2 regions of the Streptomyces poriticola genome follow, and region 1 is predicted to be linked to the other one. Evidence: riboswitches for the same ligand, from Rfam matches in the RefSeq annotation. Region 1 holds a riboswitch; the other holds the start of a gene.
The links. Region 1 has a riboswitch for cobalamin ahead of V5O46_RS25970 (ribonucleoside-diphosphate reductase subunit alpha). Riboswitches for the same ligand answer to the same signal wherever they lie in the genome.
Positions count from the first base shown of each region.

Region 2: it holds a riboswitch for cobalamin, as region 1 does, so the genes downstream of both, V5O46_RS09345 (CoA-acylating methylmalonate-semialdehyde dehydrogenase) here and V5O46_RS25970 (ribonucleoside-diphosphate reductase subunit alpha) in region 1, are expected to answer to the same signal.

Region 1 is NZ_JBAGKH010000028.1:42,370-50,244, forward strand. Features, by position in the region: gene V5O46_RS25955 (DUF3311 domain-containing protein) at 1-114, shown strand, start outside; gene mctP (monocarboxylate uptake permease MctP) at 111-1,724, shown strand; gene V5O46_RS25965 (GNAT family N-acetyltransferase) at 1,808-2,314, shown strand; cobalamin riboswitch at 2,404-2,546, shown strand; gene V5O46_RS25970 (ribonucleoside-diphosphate reductase subunit alpha) at 2,668-5,049, shown strand; gene V5O46_RS25975 (ribonucleotide-diphosphate reductase subunit beta) at 5,049-6,062, shown strand; gene V5O46_RS25980 (hypothetical protein) at 5,975-6,220, opposite strand; gene V5O46_RS25985 (GlxA family transcriptional regulator) at 6,314-7,279, shown strand; gene V5O46_RS25990 (bifunctional albaflavenone monooxygenase/terpene synthase) at 7,301-7,875, opposite strand, start outside.
Region 2 is NZ_JBAGKH010000004.1:372,743-380,617, forward strand. Features, by position in the region: gene V5O46_RS09325 (enoyl-CoA hydratase) at 1-94, opposite strand, end outside; gene mmsB (3-hydroxyisobutyrate dehydrogenase) at 91-987, opposite strand; gene V5O46_RS09335 (enoyl-CoA hydratase/isomerase family protein) at 984-2,063, opposite strand; gene V5O46_RS09340 (acyl-CoA dehydrogenase family protein) at 2,060-3,208, opposite strand; gene V5O46_RS09345 (CoA-acylating methylmalonate-semialdehyde dehydrogenase) at 3,213-4,736, opposite strand; cobalamin riboswitch at 4,974-5,155, opposite strand; partial or broken gene V5O46_RS09355 (tRNA (adenosine(37)-N6)-threonylcarbamoyltransferase complex transferase subunit TsaD) at 5,527-6,057, shown strand; gene V5O46_RS09360 (VOC family protein) at 6,163-6,960, opposite strand; gene V5O46_RS09365 (cyclic nucleotide-binding domain-containing protein) at 7,223-7,681, shown strand; gene V5O46_RS09370 (sensor histidine kinase) at 7,673-7,875, opposite strand, start outside.

The DNA.
Region 1 (7,875 bases):
TTCTTCTACTGGTACCAGATGGCGTGGGTGGTCATCTCCACCGCGCTGACGATGGTCGCCTACAAGCTGTGGCAGCGTGACCAGCGCGCCCGCCGGGGAGGTGGCGGGCAGTGAACGACGGCGTGAACGGCGTCGCGCTCGGCGTCTTCGTCTTCTTCTTCGTGCTCGTCACCGTGATGGGCTTCCTCGCCGCACGCTGGCGCAAGGCGGAGAACGAGCACAGCCTCGACGAGTGGGGCCTGGGCGGACGCTCCTTCGGCACCTGGGTCACCTGGTTCCTGCTCGGCGGCGACCTCTACACCGCGTACACCTTCGTGGCCGTACCGGCGGCGATCTACGCGGCGGGAGCGGCCGGCTTCTTCGCCGTGCCGTACACCATCCTGGTCTACCCGCTGATCTTCACCTTCCTGCCCCGCCTGTGGTCGGTCTCCCACAAGCACGGCTACGTGACGACCTCGGACTTCGTGCGCGGCCGGTTCGGCTCCCGGGGACTGTCCCTGGCGGTGGCGGTGACCGGCATCCTGGCAACGATGCCATACATCGCGCTCCAGCTCGTCGGCATCCAGGCGGTGCTGGACGTGATGGGGATCGGCGGGGGCGAGGACACCAACTGGTTCATCAAGGACCTGCCGCTGCTGATCGCCTTCGGTGTGCTCGCGGCGTACACCTACTCGTCCGGTCTGCGCGCCCCCGCACTGATCGCGTTCGTGAAGGACACACTGATCTACATCGTGATCGCGGTGGCGATCATCTACATCCCGATCAAGCTGGGCGGGTTCGACGACATCTTCGCCGCGGCCGGCGACAAGTTCACCGAGACCGGCAAGGGCGGCCTCGTCCCGACCGAGGCGAGCCAGTGGACGTACGCGACCCTCGCACTGGGCTCGGCGCTCGCGCTGTTCATGTACCCGCACTCGATCACCGCGACGCTGTCCTCGCGCAGCCGTGAGGTGATCCGGCGCAACACCACGATCCTGCCGCTGTACTCGGTGATGCTCGGCCTGCTCGCCCTGCTGGGCTTCATGGCCATCGCGGCCGGGGTGACGGTGGAGAACGGGCAGCTGGCGATCCCGCAGCTGTTCGAGAACATGTTCCCGGCCTGGTTCGCCGGCGTCGCCTTCGCCGCCATCGGCATCGGCGCCCTGGTCCCGGCGGCCATCATGTCGATCGCTGCCGCGAACCTGTTCACCCGCAACATATACAAGGACTTCATCAGGCCGGATGCCACGCCCAAGGACGAGACCCGGGTCTCCAAACTGGTGTCGCTGCTGGTGAAGGTGGGTGCCCTGGTCTTCGTCCTGGGCATGGACAAGACGGTGGCGATCAACTTCCAGCTCCTCGGCGGCATCTGGATCCTGCAGACCTTCCCGGCGCTCGTCGGCGGTCTGTTCACCCGCTGGTTCCACCGCTGGGCGCTGCTCGCCGGCTGGGCGGTCGGCATGATCTACGGCACACTCGCCGCCTACGGGGTCTCCTCGCCGACGCAGAAGCACTTCGGCGGCTCCTCGAAGGAGATCCCCGGCATCGGTGAGATCGGCTACATCGGTCTCACGGCGTTCGTGCTGAACATCGTCGTCACCGTGGTCCTGACCGTCGTCCTGCGGGCCCTGAAGGCACCCGACGGCCCCGACGAGACCAGCCCCGAGGACTACACGGCGGACGCCGGCGACCCGGGCGTGCAGGTCGAGCTGCCGCCGGCCACGGCGGGATCGTCGTCGCACTAGGGCTGTCCCAGCCCGCACACTGCCGACGGGCCGCCGGGAAATCCGGCGGCCCGTTGTCGTACCCGTCGGGCAGACTCGGCTCCATGGACATCGTCATCCGGCGGGCGGCCCCCGCCGAGTACCGCACCGTCGGCGAGATCACCGCTCAGGCCTACCTCCAGGACGGCCTCCTCGACTTCGGGGAGAGCGACGGCTACCTGCGCGAGCTGCGGGACGTGGCGAAGCGGGCGGCAGCCGCCGAGGTACTGGTCGCGGTGGCCGGCGAGGAGCTGCTCGGCGGGGTCACCTTCGTGCCGTCCGGCGGGCCGATGGCCGACATCGCCGGACCCGGGGAAGCCGAGATACGGATGCTCGCCGTCGACCGGACCGCCCGCGGCCGGGGCGCCGGGGAGGCGCTGGTGCGCGCCTGCGCGGACCGCGCGAGAGAGGTGCCGGGCTGCGTGCGGCTCGTGCTGTCGACCCAGCGTTCGATGCACTCCGCGCACCGCATCTACGAGCGGCTGGGCTTCGTCCGCACCCCCGCGCGCGACTGGAACCCCCTGCCGGAGGTCGACGACATCACGCTCCTCGCCTACGAGCTGACGCTCTGACACCAGGGCGGCAACGGCATACGGGACCACTGCGACACACCACCCGGACACAACATCTGGGGGTGACACCGGGGCCCGGCACAAGATGTATGCTCGTGCTCGCTGTCGCCGCAGGGGAATCCGGTGCGAATCCGGAACTGTCCCGCAACGGTGTACTTGTGCGTTTTTCGCGTACCCGCGTGATGCGCGCACTTGGTTCAGTCCGAGGACCTGCCGACAGTGCACCCGGCCGTCCGGCCCGGGTGCAGAGACGTCCGGGCCTCGTGGAATCGGGCCGGTGGACGCGGCGCCGCGGGCGCCCGTGCCGCCCCCTGCCCTCCGCCAGGCCCCGTGCCGAGCGAGGGAGAGCCCCAGTGACCATCGCGCCAGCCGACCCGGCTTCAGCGACCCCGGTGACCGAGGAAGGCGACGGGCCCGGTGCCGCCCTGCTGCGGACCCTGACCCGGCTGACCGCCGACCTTCCCGACGCCGACCCCGGCCGGGTCGCCGCCGCCGCGCTGCGCGGCCGGTCCGCCCGCGCGGACGAGTCGGAGCTGCGCGAGCTGGCCACCGAGGCGGCGGCGGGTCTGATCTCCGAGGACCCGGCGTACTCCCGGCTGGCCGCCCGGCTGCTCACCATCGGCATCCGGGCCGAGGCCGCCTCGCAGGGCGTCGTCACCTTCACCGACTCCGTCGCCGTCGGCCACCGCGAGGGCCTGATCGCCGACCGCACCGCCGAGTTCGCGCGGCTGCACGCCGCCCGGCTGGACGCGCTGATCGACCCGGCCGCCGACGACCGGTTCGGCTACTTCGGGCTGCGCACCCTGCACAGTCGCTATCTGCTCCGGCACCCGATCACCCGCAAGGTCGTCGAGACGCCCCAGCACTTCCTGCTGCGCGTCGCCTCCGGACTCGCCGAGGACGACACGGCCCGCTCGGTGGACGAGGTCGCCGCGCTCTACGGCCTGATGAGCCGCCTGGACTATCTGCCCTCCTCCCCCACGCTGTTCAACTCCGGCACCCGGCACCCCCAGATGTCGTCCTGCTACCTGCTGGACTCCCCCAAGGACGAGCTGGACTCCATCTACGAGCGCTACCACCAGGTCGCCCGCCTCTCGAAGCACGCCGGCGGCATCGGGCTGTCCTACTCCCGCATCCGCTCCCGCGGTTCGCTGATCCGCGGCACCAACGGGCACTCCAACGGCATCGTGCCGTTCCTGAAGACACTGGACGCCTCGGTCGCCGCGGTGAACCAGGGCGGCCGGCGCAAGGGCGCCGCCGCGATCTACCTGGAGACCTGGCACTCCGACATCGAGGAGTTCCTGGAGCTGCGGGACAACACCGGCGAGGACGCCCGGCGCACCCACAACCTCAACCTGGCGCACTGGGTGCCGGACGAGTTCATGCGCCGGGTCGCCGAGGACGGCCAGTGGTCACTGTTCTCCCCGTCCGACGTGCCCGAGCTGGTCGACCTGTGGGGCGAGGAGTTCGACGCCGCGTACCGCAAGGCGGAGGCCGCGGGGCTGGCCAGGAAGACGCTGCCCGCCCGCGAGCTGTACGGCCGGATGATGCGCGCCCTGGCGCAGACCGGCAACGGCTGGATGACGTTCAAGGACGCCGCCAACCGCACCGCCAACCAGACGGCGGAGCCGGGTCACGTCATCCACTCCTCCAACCTCTGCACGGAGATCCTGGAGGTCACGGACGACGGCGAGACCGCGGTCTGCAACCTGGGCTCGGTCAACCTGGGCGCGTTCGTCGACCCGGCCGCGCAGGACGTCGACTGGGAGCGGCTGGACGACACCGTCCGCACCGCCGTGACCTTCCTCGACCGCGTCGTCGACATCAACTTCTACCCGACCGAGCAGGCGGGCCGCTCCAACTCCCGGTGGCGCCCGGTGGGCCTGGGCGCGATGGGCCTGCAGGACGTCTTCTTCCAGCTGCGGCTGCCCTTCGACTCCCCCGAGGCGAAGGCGCTGTCCACCCGGATCGCCGAGCGCATCATGCTCGCCGCCTACGAGGCCTCCGCCGACCTCGCCGAGCGCAACGGCCCGCTGCCGTCCTGGGAGAAGACCCGCACCGCCCGCGGTGTGCTGCACCCCGACCACTACGACGTCGAGCTGACCTGGCCGGAGCGCTGGGCGGCGCTGCGTGAGCGGATCGCCTCCGTAGGCATGCGCAACTCCCTGCTGCTGGCGATCGCGCCGACCGCCACGATCGCCTCGATCGCCGGTGTCTACGAGTGCATCGAGCCGCAGGTGTCCAACCTGTTCAAGCGCGAGACGCTGTCCGGTGAGTTCCTCCAGGTCAACTCGTACCTGGTGCAGGACCTCAAGGCGCTCGGCGTGTGGGACGCCCGTACCCGCGAGGCGCTGCGCGAGGCCAACGGCTCGGTGCAGGAGTTCGCCTGGATCCCCGAGGACGTGCGCGGGCTGTACCGCACGGCGTGGGAGATCCCGCAGCGCGGCCTGATCGACATGGCCGCGGCCCGTACGGCATTCCTGGACCAGGCCCAGTCGCTCAACCTGTTCATGGAGACGCCGACCATCGGCAAGCTCTCCTCGATGTACGCCTACGCCTGGAAGTCCGGGCTGAAGACGACGTACTACCTGCGCTCCCGCCCGGCGACCCGGATCGCCCGCGCGGCGCAGGGCCGGACGCAGTCCGAGAACCCCATCCCCGCCCAGCAGGCGGCCGACCCCGAGGCCGTCGCCTGCTCCCTGGAGAACCCCGAGTCCTGTGAGGCCTGCCAGTAATGAGTCCCCGTAACGCCAATCTCCTCGACCCGGGCTTCGAGCTCACCCTCCGTCCGATGCGCTACCCGGACTTCTACGAGCGCTACCGGGACGCCATCAAGAACACCTGGACCGTCGAGGAGGTCGACCTCCACTCCGACGTCGCCGACCTGGCGAAGCTGAGCCCCGGCGAGCAGCACATGATCGGCCGGCTGGTCGCGTTCTTCGCGACGGGCGACTCGATCGTGGCGAACAACCTGGTGCTGACGCTGTACAAGCACATCAACTCCCCCGAGGCGCGGCTCTACCTGAGCCGGCAGCTGTTCGAGGAGGCGGTGCACGTCCAGTTCTATCTGACGCTGCTGGACACCTACCTGCCCGACCCGGACGACCGGGCCGCCGCGTTCGACGCGGTGGAGAACATCCCGTCCATCCGGGAGAAGGCCGAGTTCTGCTTCAAGTGGATGGACTCGGTCGAGCAGATCGACCGCCTGGAGACGCAGGCCGACCGCCGGCGCTTCCTGCTCAATCTGATCTGCTTCGCCGCGTGCATCGAGGGCCTGTTCTTCTACGGCGCCTTCGCCTACGTGTACTGGTTCCGCAGCCGGGGACTGCTGCACGGTCTGGCGACCGGTACCAACTGGGTGTTCCGGGACGAGACGATGCACATGTCGTTCGCCTTCGACGTGGTGGACACCGTCCGCAAGGAGGAACCGGAGCTCTTCGACGACCGACTCCAGCAGCAGGTCACCGACATGCTGAAGGAGGCCGTCGAGGCCGAGCTGCAGTTCGCGCGCGATCTGTGCGGTGACGGCCTGCCGGGCATGAACACCGAGTCGATGCGGCAGTACCTGGAGTGTGTCGCCGACCAGCGGCTGATGCGGCTCGGCTTCGCCCCGGTGTACGGCTCCGAGAACCCCTTCTCCTTCATGGAGCTGCAGGGTGTTCAGGAGCTGACCAACTTCTTCGAGCGGCGCCCGTCGGCGTACCAGGTGGCGGTGGAGGGCACCGTCGACCTGGACGAGGACTTCTGAGCCCGCTCCGGTTTCCCCCGGTCCTCCTGGGCCCTCCCGAGCTGGCGGTCGATGCGCAGGTCGCGCACGATGCCGGGCAGCGAGGGCAGGACCAGGAGGGCCAGGATCCCGAGGGCCACGAGCGTGCCGGTCAGTGCCGGTGTCTGGTCTGCGGTCATGGACACCACTGTCGGACCCGACGCCCCTGACCGGCAGTGGCAGGACTGCCGTAGTGCCTCGATTTTCTGCCACTTCCGGGGCACACTGACGGCATGCTGCAGAATGTGGCCGCCGTCCTGCTGGACGGTGTGCATCCCTTTGAACTCGGCGTCGTCTGCGAGGTCTTCGGCATCGACCGCAGCGACGAGGGGCTGCCCGTCTACGACTTCGCCGTGGTCTCGGCGGAGGGTCCGACGCTGCGCACCGCCGCCGCCGGGCTGACCCTCTCCACGCCGCACGGCCCGGACCGGCTCGACGAGGCCGACCTGATCGCCGTCCCGGCCGGCAGCGACTACGTCCGGCGGGACTATCCGCCCGTGTTGCTGGACGCCCTGCGACGGGCGGTGGACCGGGGGGCCCGGGTACTGAGCGTGTGCTCCGGGGTCTTCGTGCTGGGTGCCGCCGGTCTGCTGGACGGGCGGCGCTGCACCGGGCACTGGCGTCACGCGGCCGAGCTGGCCCGGCGGTATCCCCGGGCGGTGATCGAGCCGGACGTGCTCTACGTCGACGAGGACCCGGTGATCACCTCGGCGGGCACGGCCGCCGGGATCGACGCCTGTCTGCACCTGGTCCGCAAGGAGCAGGGCCCCGAGGTCGCCAACCGGATCGCCCGGCGGATGGTGGTGCCCCCGCACCGGGAGGGCGGCCAGGCGCAGTACATCGAGCGGCCTCTGCCGCGCTCCGCCTGCGACACCGTCACCGAGGTGCTGAGCTGGCTGGAGCGCAACCTCGACCAGGAGATCACGGTGGAGCGGCTGGCCGAGCGCGCCCATATGTCCCCGCGCACCTTCGCCCGCCGGTTCCAGCAGGAGACCGGCACCACCCCCTACCGCTGGCTGCTGCGGCAGCGGGTGCTGCTGGCGCAGCGGTTGCTGGAGGCGACGGACGAGACGATGGACACCATCGCCTGGCGCACCGGGTTCGGTACCGCGGCGGCGCTGCGGCACCAGTTCGTCCGCGCGCTGGGCACCACACCGCAGGCCTACCGGCGCACGTTCAGGGGCCCGCAGGCCGCCTGAACGTGCGCCGCACGGCCGGTGTCAGCGGGGCAGGGCCCGCAGCATCAGGCGGCGCGGCCGGAGCGTGATGCCGATCCGGGGCCGGGCGTCGGAGCCGGGCGCCTGCTCGAAGCGGTAGGCGGAGGCCACCACCGCGGTGATGAGCGTGAGTTCGGCCATGGAGAAGTGGTCGCTGGGGCACTTGCGGTTGCCGACGCTGAACGGGCTCATGGCGTACTTGGGGACCTCGCCCGCCCGGTCGGGGAGCCAGCGGTCGGGGTCGAAGTCCTCGTGCCGCTGGTAGGACCGCCGGTCGCGCTGGATCGCGTACGGGCTGTAGATGACGTCCGCCCCGGCCGGAATGCGGTACCCGCCCAGGTCGGTCTCGGTCACCGCCCGGCGGGTGAGAATCCACACGGCCGGATACAGCCGCATCGTCTCGACGACCACGTTCGCGGTGTACGTCAGCTTCCGCACGTCCTCGAATGCGACCGGCCGGTCAGCCACCACCGTTGTCACCTCGTCACGGATCCTGTCGCCGAGATCCGGGTGCTCGGTGAGAACGAGGAGGAGGGACATGATCGTGGAGCCCACGGTTTCGCTTCCCGGGGTGAGGA
Region 2 (7,875 bases), on a different contig from region 1:
TGAGCGCCCTGGGCCGGTCGAGGGTGACCAGGGCGGTGCGGCCCTTGCGCTCGACGCGGATCGTCTCGTACGCGCCGTTCGGTTCCGTGGTCATGTCCGGTCTCCGTTCGCGTCCCTGATGGTCCGTACGATGCCGGAGAAGTCCTCCGTGTCACCGGCGCGTTCGGCATAGGCCGCGTACAGCTCGGCGGCGCGCAGGCCGAGTTCCGCATGGACGCCGCCCTCGCGGAGCGCGTTGGCGGCCAGCCCCAGGTCCTTGGCCATGAGGGAGGCGGCGAACCCCGGGCGGTAGTCGCGGTTGGCGGGGCTGGCCGGCACCGGTCCGGGGACGGGGCAGTTGACGCTGAGCGCCCAGCACTGGCCGGACGCCGTCGAGGCCACGTCGTAGAGGGCCTGGTGGGACAGACCGAGGCGCTCACCGAGGACGAACGCCTCGCTGACGGCGATCATGGAGACGCCGAGGATCATGTTGTTGCAGATCTTGGCGGCCTGACCGGCGCCCGCCCCGCCGCAGTGGACGGCCTTCTTTCCCATGGCCTCCAGCAGCGGGCGGGCCTCGGCGTACTCCGCCTCTCCCCCGCCCGCCATGAAGGTCAGCGTGGCGGCCTCGGCGCCGACCACCCCGCCGGAGACGGGGGCGTCCAGGGCGCGCATCCCGGCGGTGGCCGCCCGCTCGTGGGCGGTGCGGGCGTCGGCGACGTCGATGGTGGAGCAGTCGACGAAGAGGGTGCCGGGACGGGCGGCGGCGAGGATCTCGTCGTACAGGCCGAGGACATGGTGCCCGGCGGGCAGCATGGTCACCACCAGGCCGGCCCCGGCGACGGCCGCGGCCGCGGAGGCCGCGGGTTCCACCCCGGCCTCGGCGGCCGTCCCCACGGCGGATTCGACCAGGTCGTGGCCGAGGACGCGATGGCCGGCCCTGACCAGGTTCGCGGCCATGGGGCCGCCCATGTGTCCGAGTCCGATGAACGCGACGGTCCTGCTCACCAGGCCACCTCCGCGGCGGTGTCGGGTCCGGCGGCGAGCCCGAGTTCACGCTCGCCGAGGGGGGAGAAGAAGCGCTCGACGTCGGTGTCGGTGACCTCCACGAGAGTGGCGGGCGACCAGCGCGGGGAACGGTCCTTGTCGATGACCTGGGCGCGGATGCCCTCCACCAGGTCGGGGGTGGTCAGGGTGGCGCAGGAGACCCGGTACTCCTGATCGAGCACCCGCTCCAGCGGGCCGAGTCGGCGGGCCCGGCGCAGCGCGGCCAGGGTGACCTTGAGCGCGGTCGGCGACTTGGCGAGCAGGGTCTCGGCGGCCTCTTTGGCGGCCGGGTCGCCGTGGGCGAGCAGCCGCTGCACGATCTCCTCGACCGTGTCGGCGGCGTAGCAGGCGTCGATCCACTCCCGCCGCCCGGCCAGTTCGCCCGGGGGCGGCGGCTGCACATGGCGGGCGAGCACGTCCCGTACCGGAAGCCGGGCGAGGTCCGCCACCAGCTCCCCCAGCACGGCGGACGGCACATGGTGGTCGGCCAGTCCGCACAGCAGGGCGTCCCCGGCCCCGGCCTGCGTCCCCGTCAGGGCGAGGTGGGTGCCGAGTTCGCCGGGGGCGAGGGCGAGCAGGTAGGTGCCGCCGACGTCCGGGACGAAGCCGATGCCGGTCTCGGGCATGGCGATCCGGGAGCGCTCGGTGACGATGCGGACGCTGCCGTGCGCGGAGACGCCCACGCCGCCGCCCATCACGATGCCGTCCATGACGGCGACGTAGGGCTTGGGGTAGCGGGCGATGCGGGCGTTGAGGTGGTACTCGTCGCGCCAGAAGGCGGCCGAGGCCGTGCCGTCGCCGTCGCGGGTGTCGTCGTGGATGGTGCGGATGTCGCCGCCCGCGCACAGGCCCCGCTCCCCCGCGCCGGTGAGGACGACGGTCTCGACGGCCGGGTCGTGCTCCCAGGCGGTGAGCGCCTCGTCGATGCGGCGGACCATGGGGTGGGTGAGGGCGTTGAGGGCCTTCGGGCGGTTGAGGACGAGGTGTCCGGCGCGCCCCTCGGTGCGCACCAGCACAGGGTCGTCGGCGGGGGTCATCCGAACGCCTCCGTCAGGCCGCGGGCCACGATGACGCGCATGATCTCGTTGGTTCCTTCCAGGATCTGATGGACCCGCAGGTCGCGGACGATCTTCTCGATGCCGTACTCGCTGAGATAGCCGTAGCCGCCGTGGAGCTGCAGCGCCCGGTCGGCCACGGCGTACCCGGTGTCGGTGGCGAACCGTTTCGCCATCGCGCACAGGTACGGCGCCTGCGGATCCCCGGCGTCCAGCGCCCGTGCCGCCTGCCGGACCAGGGCGCGGGCGGCGGCCAGTTCGGTCGCCATGTCGGCGAGACGGAAGCGCAGCGCCTCGGCGTCCAGCAGCCGGCGGCCGAAGGCCTCCCGGTCGGCGAGGTGGGCGAGACTGCGGTCCAGGGCGCTGCGGGCGCCGCCGAGGGAGCAGGCGGCGATGCCGAGCCGGCCGCCGTTCAGCCCGTTCATGGCGATGCGGAAGCCCTGGCCCTCGCGGCCGAGGAGCCGGTCGGCGGAGAGCGGGACGTCCTCCAGGAAGACCTGCCGGGTGGGCTGGGCGTTCCAGCCCATCTTCCGCTCGTTCGGGCCGAACGAGACGCCGGGGTCGTCCTTCTCGACGACGAACGCGGAGACGCCGTCGGCGCCCTCGGCGCCGGTGCGGGCCATCACCACGTACAGCTGGGAGGCGCCCGCGCCGGAGATGAACTGCTTGACGCCGGTGAGCCGCCAGCCGTCCCCGTCGCGGACCGCGCGGGTGGTCAGGGCGGCGGCGTCGGAGCCGGCACCCGGTTCGGTCAGGCAGTAGCTGGCGAGGTCCTCCATCGCGCACAGCCGCGGCAGCCGGCGCTCACGCTGCTGCGCGTCGCCGTAGTGGTCGATCATCCAGGCGACCATGTTGTGGATGGAGAGGTAGCCGGCGATGGACGGGCAGCCGGAGGCGAGGGTCTCGAAGACGAGGACGCCGTCGGCGCGGGTCAGCCCCGAACCGCCGGACTCCTCGCGGACGTAGACGCCGCCGAGGCCGAGTCCCGCGGCCTTGCGCAGCACGTCGACGGGGAAGTGCTTGTCGCGGTCCCAGTCGAGGGCGTGCGGGGCGAGGTGGTCCTGGGCGAAGTCGAGGGTGGTCTCGACGAGGGCCTGCTGGTCCTCGGTGAGCAGGGTGCTGGTCATGGCGTCACCGCATGGTGGGGATCGTGAAGCTGGCGCCCTCGCGCTGGCCCGCCGGCCAGCGTGAGGTGACGGTCTTCGTCCGGGTGTAGAAGCGGATCGCGTCGGGTCCGTGCTGGTTGAGGTCGCCGAAGCCGGAGCGCTTCCAGCCGCCGAAGGTGTGGTAGGCGACCGGCACCGGGATGGGCACGTTGACGCCGACCATGCCGGTGTTCACCCGCCGGGTGAAGTCGCGGGCGGTGTCGCCGTCGCGGGTGAAGATCGCCACGCCGTTGCCGTAGAGGTGCTCGCTGGGCAGGCGCAGGGCCTCCTCGTAGTCGGCTGCGCGGACCACCGACAGCACGGGCCCGAAGATCTCCTCCCGGTAGATGCGCATCGCCGGGGTGACCCGGTCGAAGAGGCTGGCTCCGGCGAAGAAGCCGCCCTCGTGGCCGGGCAGGGTGAAGTCCCGGCCGTCGACGACGAGTTCGGCGCCCTCCGCGACGCCGAGGCCGACGTAGGAGCGGACCCGGTCGAGCGCGTCCCGGCCGACCAGCGGTCCGAAGTCGGCCTCGGGGTCGTCACTGCGGCCGATCCGCAGCCCGGCGATGCGCTCCTTCAGGCGGGCCACCAGGGCGTCGGCGGTCTGCTCGCCGACCGGGACGGCCACCGAGATCGCCATGCAGCGCTCGCCGGCGGAGCCGTAGCCCGCGCCGATCAGGGCGTCCGCGGCCTGGTCGAGATCGGCGTCCGGCATCACGATCATGTGGTTCTTGGCGCCGCCGAAGCACTGGGCGCGCTTGCCGTGGGCGGCGGCGGTGGCGTAGACGTGCGCGGCCACGGGGGTGGAGCCGACGAAGCCGAGGGCGGCGACACGGGGGTCCTCCAGCAGGGTGTCGACGGCCTCCCGGTCACCGTGGACGACGTTGAGGACGCCCGGGGGCAGCCCGGCCTCCAGGAAGAGTTCGGCGAGCCGCAGCGGAACCGACGGGTCGCGCTCCGAAGGCTTGAGGACGAAGGCGTTTCCGCAGGCGAGTGCCGGGGCGGCCTTCCAGAGGGGGATCATCGCGGGGAAGTTGAAGGGGGTGATGCCGGCCACCACGCCGAGCGGTGCGCGCAGCGAGTGCACGTCGATGCCGGTGCCGGCGTTGTCGGTGAACTCGCCCTTGAGCAGATGCGGGATGCCGGCGGCGAACTCCACCACCTCCAGGCCCCGCTGGATGTCCCCGTGGGCGTCGGCGACGGTCTTGCCGTGCTCGGCGGAGAGCAGCCGGGCCAGCGTGTCCTTCTCCTGCTCGACGAGGTGCAGGAAGCGCATGAGGACCCGGGCGCGGCGCTGCGGGTTGAAGTCGGCCCAGGCGGGCTGGGCATGCTCGGCGTCGGCGATCGCCGCCTCGGTCTCGGCGCGGCTCGCCAGCGGGACGCGGGCCTGGACCTCGCCGGTGTTGGGGTCGTGGACGTCGCCGAAGGACCCCGAGGTTCCCGGGGTGTGCTTGCCGCCGACGAAGTGGGTGAGTTCGCGCACGGTGGCGCGGTCGGACTCGCGGGCCATGGGTGCCTGCTCTCGTCAGGTGATCCGGGGACGGCGCGCGGCCGGACCCGGCGCACGCGGTGACATGGGTGCGTGCGCGGGCGGGGGGCTGCGCGAGATCGCGTACGGCGGGGTGCCGTCAGGTCGTGACGGCCGGGTGCGGACGGACGTCCGGGTGGGGCGCGGGCCGGGTCACGGGCCGGACGGGGTCGTGGATGCGCACCGGTGCCATGCGTGTCAGCTCCATCCTCGTGGACAACACGGAACGATCCCGCGGCCGGTATCCTGACTTCCGGATCTGCGCGCGCCGTCCGCCTTCCCGACCTTCCATCTGGTCAGTGGCGTGCTGCTCGACGGCGTACTCCCCGGTCACAGTGGCGGGACCGTGCCGGATTCACACCGGCTTCCCTGCACCGCGGGCCTTGGCCACGACTATATAGTTGGACGTCCTAGTAAATCCAGCCCCGGCGGTCGCGGGGTCGCCGGCCCCTCGCACCCGGACTCGGACCCGGACCCGGACCCGGCAGGGGCCCGGAGTCGGCCGCCGCCCCACCGGCTCGGGCGTCCGCGGTGCGCGCGGCGCGGCGGAGCGCACCGGGGCGCGGAAGCGGGCGCGGCAGGCGGCGCGCCGGAAGGTGGTCCGCTCGTGCTGGTCCTCGCCGGCCGGGTCTCCGGCCCCGGCTTCGGCTTACCCCGGGCTGCACATCCCTGTCGGCGGGTCCGGTGGCGGCTGCGGTGGCGGTCCGGTGCCGGGTGTCGGCGGGCGGTCCTGGAGTCGCGGCATGCGCGTCGTCTCCCTGCTGCCCGCCGCGACCGACATCGCCGCCGAGCTCGGCCTGTCCGCGCGGCTGGTCGGCCGCACCCACGAGTGCGACTGGCCGCCGGGTCGTACGACTTCTCGTTCTCCGGGCTGAAGACGGCCGCCGCGCGCTGGGCGGAAGGGCACTCCGGCGCGGACCTGCCGGTGGCAGACGGCGCCGCGTCGCTGCAGGAGGCGACCGCCGACGTGCTGACCCGCAAGGCGGTGGCCGCCCGCCGGGAGCACGGCGTCGGCACGCTGGTCGTGGTCGGCGGGGTGGCGGCCAACTCCCGGGTACGTGCGCTGGCCGAGCAGCGGTGCCGGGCCGCGGGGATCGTCCTGCGCGTTCCCCCGCCACGGCTGTGCACCGACAACGGCGCCATGATCGCGGCCGTCGGCGACCTGCTCGTACGCGCGGCCGTCGGCGACCTGCTCGTACGCGCGGGCGCCGGGCCCGCACCGCTCGAACTGCCGGTCGACCCGTCGGCACCCCTGGAGTACGCGGCGCTGCATCCGGTGGCGGCCCTGTCGGGCGCTGTGTGACCGCCCCGATCCGCAGGCCGCCGCGGGACCGGGTGCGCGGCGGACGGCACAGGGGCCGTGCGGCGCCCTGCCGGATCCCCGGGAGGAGTCCGGCTCTGCCGGGGCTCAGTTCGGACTGGGCTTGAGCACCACGAAGTCCGCCCCGGCGGGGTCGACGCAGACGGCGAGCCGGCCGACGCCCTCCATGTCCTCCGGCCCCATCTGGACGGTGCCGCCCTTCTCGCCGGCCCTGGCGACCGCGGCGTCGCAGTCGGTGACGGCGAAGACCGGATGCCAGTAGGGCCGTCCGTCGGTCAGCGCGAGGTCCTCCGGGCGCATCCCCATCATGCCGCCGTGCATCCGCTCCTCGGGCAGACCGGCGGGCGTGACGAGAGTGTAGGTGCCCTCGCCGCCCGGCATCTCCATGTCGCTGTACTGCCAGCCGAAGACCGAGCCGTAGAACTCCTTCGCCGCCGCGGCGTCGGTGGTCATCAACTCGGTCCAGCTCAGCGAACCTGGCTGGTCGGCCAGTTCGAAGCCGTTGGTCCTCCCCGGCTGCCACACCGCGAACTGGCCCCCGAGCGGATCGCTGTACTGGGCCATCCGCCCCCAGTCGTCCAGATCTCTCGGCGCGACCCGCACCGTGCCGCCCCCGCGCTGCACGCTCCGGGTCGTGGCGTCCGCGTCGGTGACGGTGTAGTAGACCATCCAGGCCGAGCGGGCGCCCTCCTCCGTGAGCTTGCCCAGTCCGGCGACGATCTTCCCGTCCTTCCGGAACATTCCCCCCTCCGGGGCGTCCCCCTCCCCCATGGGCTCGAACTCCCAGCCGAGCACCGTGCCGTAGAAGTCGGCGGCCGCCCGGACGTCCGGGGCGCCGAGGTCGAGCCAGCAGGGCGAGCCGGGGGCGAAATCAGTGGTGATCACGGCGATTCCCTTCGCAGATCCTGTCCGTCCCAGCGTGGCACCCGCCACTGGCACCCGCCCGCCGGTCGGGGCGTCCGGGTGCCGGGCCGCGCCGGCAGGGCCGGTCGGGCCACGGACGGGGCCGAGTGGCCCGTGGTGTGCCGTGGCGCACGGCTTCAGGGTGAGATCAGCGGTCCTCGAGGACTGGAGACCGCAACGGCACGCACCACCGGGCCGGCCGGACTCGCCGGGCGGTGCCCCGGAGACACGGAAGGAGCTTGAGATGACGTCCACCACCACGCTGGCCGCGGGGCTTCCGCCCGCTCACCGCGAGCGTCTGATGAAGGCCGCCCGCGAGGTGTCCTTCGACGGCGGAGCACGGCTGTTCGAAGAGGACCGGAGGGCCGACCGGTTCTGGATCGTCCGCACCGGCACCGTCATCCTCGACCTGCGGGTGCCGGGCCGTCGGGCCCCGGTCATCGAGTCGCTCGGCCCCGGCGAACTGGTCGGCTGGTCCTGGCACTTCCCGCCCCACCTGTGGCATCTGGGCGCCGAGGCGATGAGCCCGGTCCGTGCCTGGGAGTTCGACGCGGACGTGGTGCGGGACATGTGTGCGCAGAACGCGGAGTTCGGCCGTGCCGTGGGGGTCTGGGTCGGGAGCGTGGTCGCCCATCGGCTGCATGTGGCCCGGATCCGGCTGCTGGACCTGTACGCCCCCTACGGCAGCGGGAGCCTACGGTGAGTTCACCGTCCCGCCCGCGCCCTCGGTCCGCCCCACCGGCGCCCACCACACCAGACGGGTGCCGCCGCCCTCGGGGTGCTGCAGTTCCATGTCCCCGCCGAGCGTGCGGGCGCGTTCCCGGAGATTGCGCAGGCCGCTGCGGCGGCCCCCGGGCGCGATACCCACGCCGTTGTCGGTGACCGTGAGACGCACCT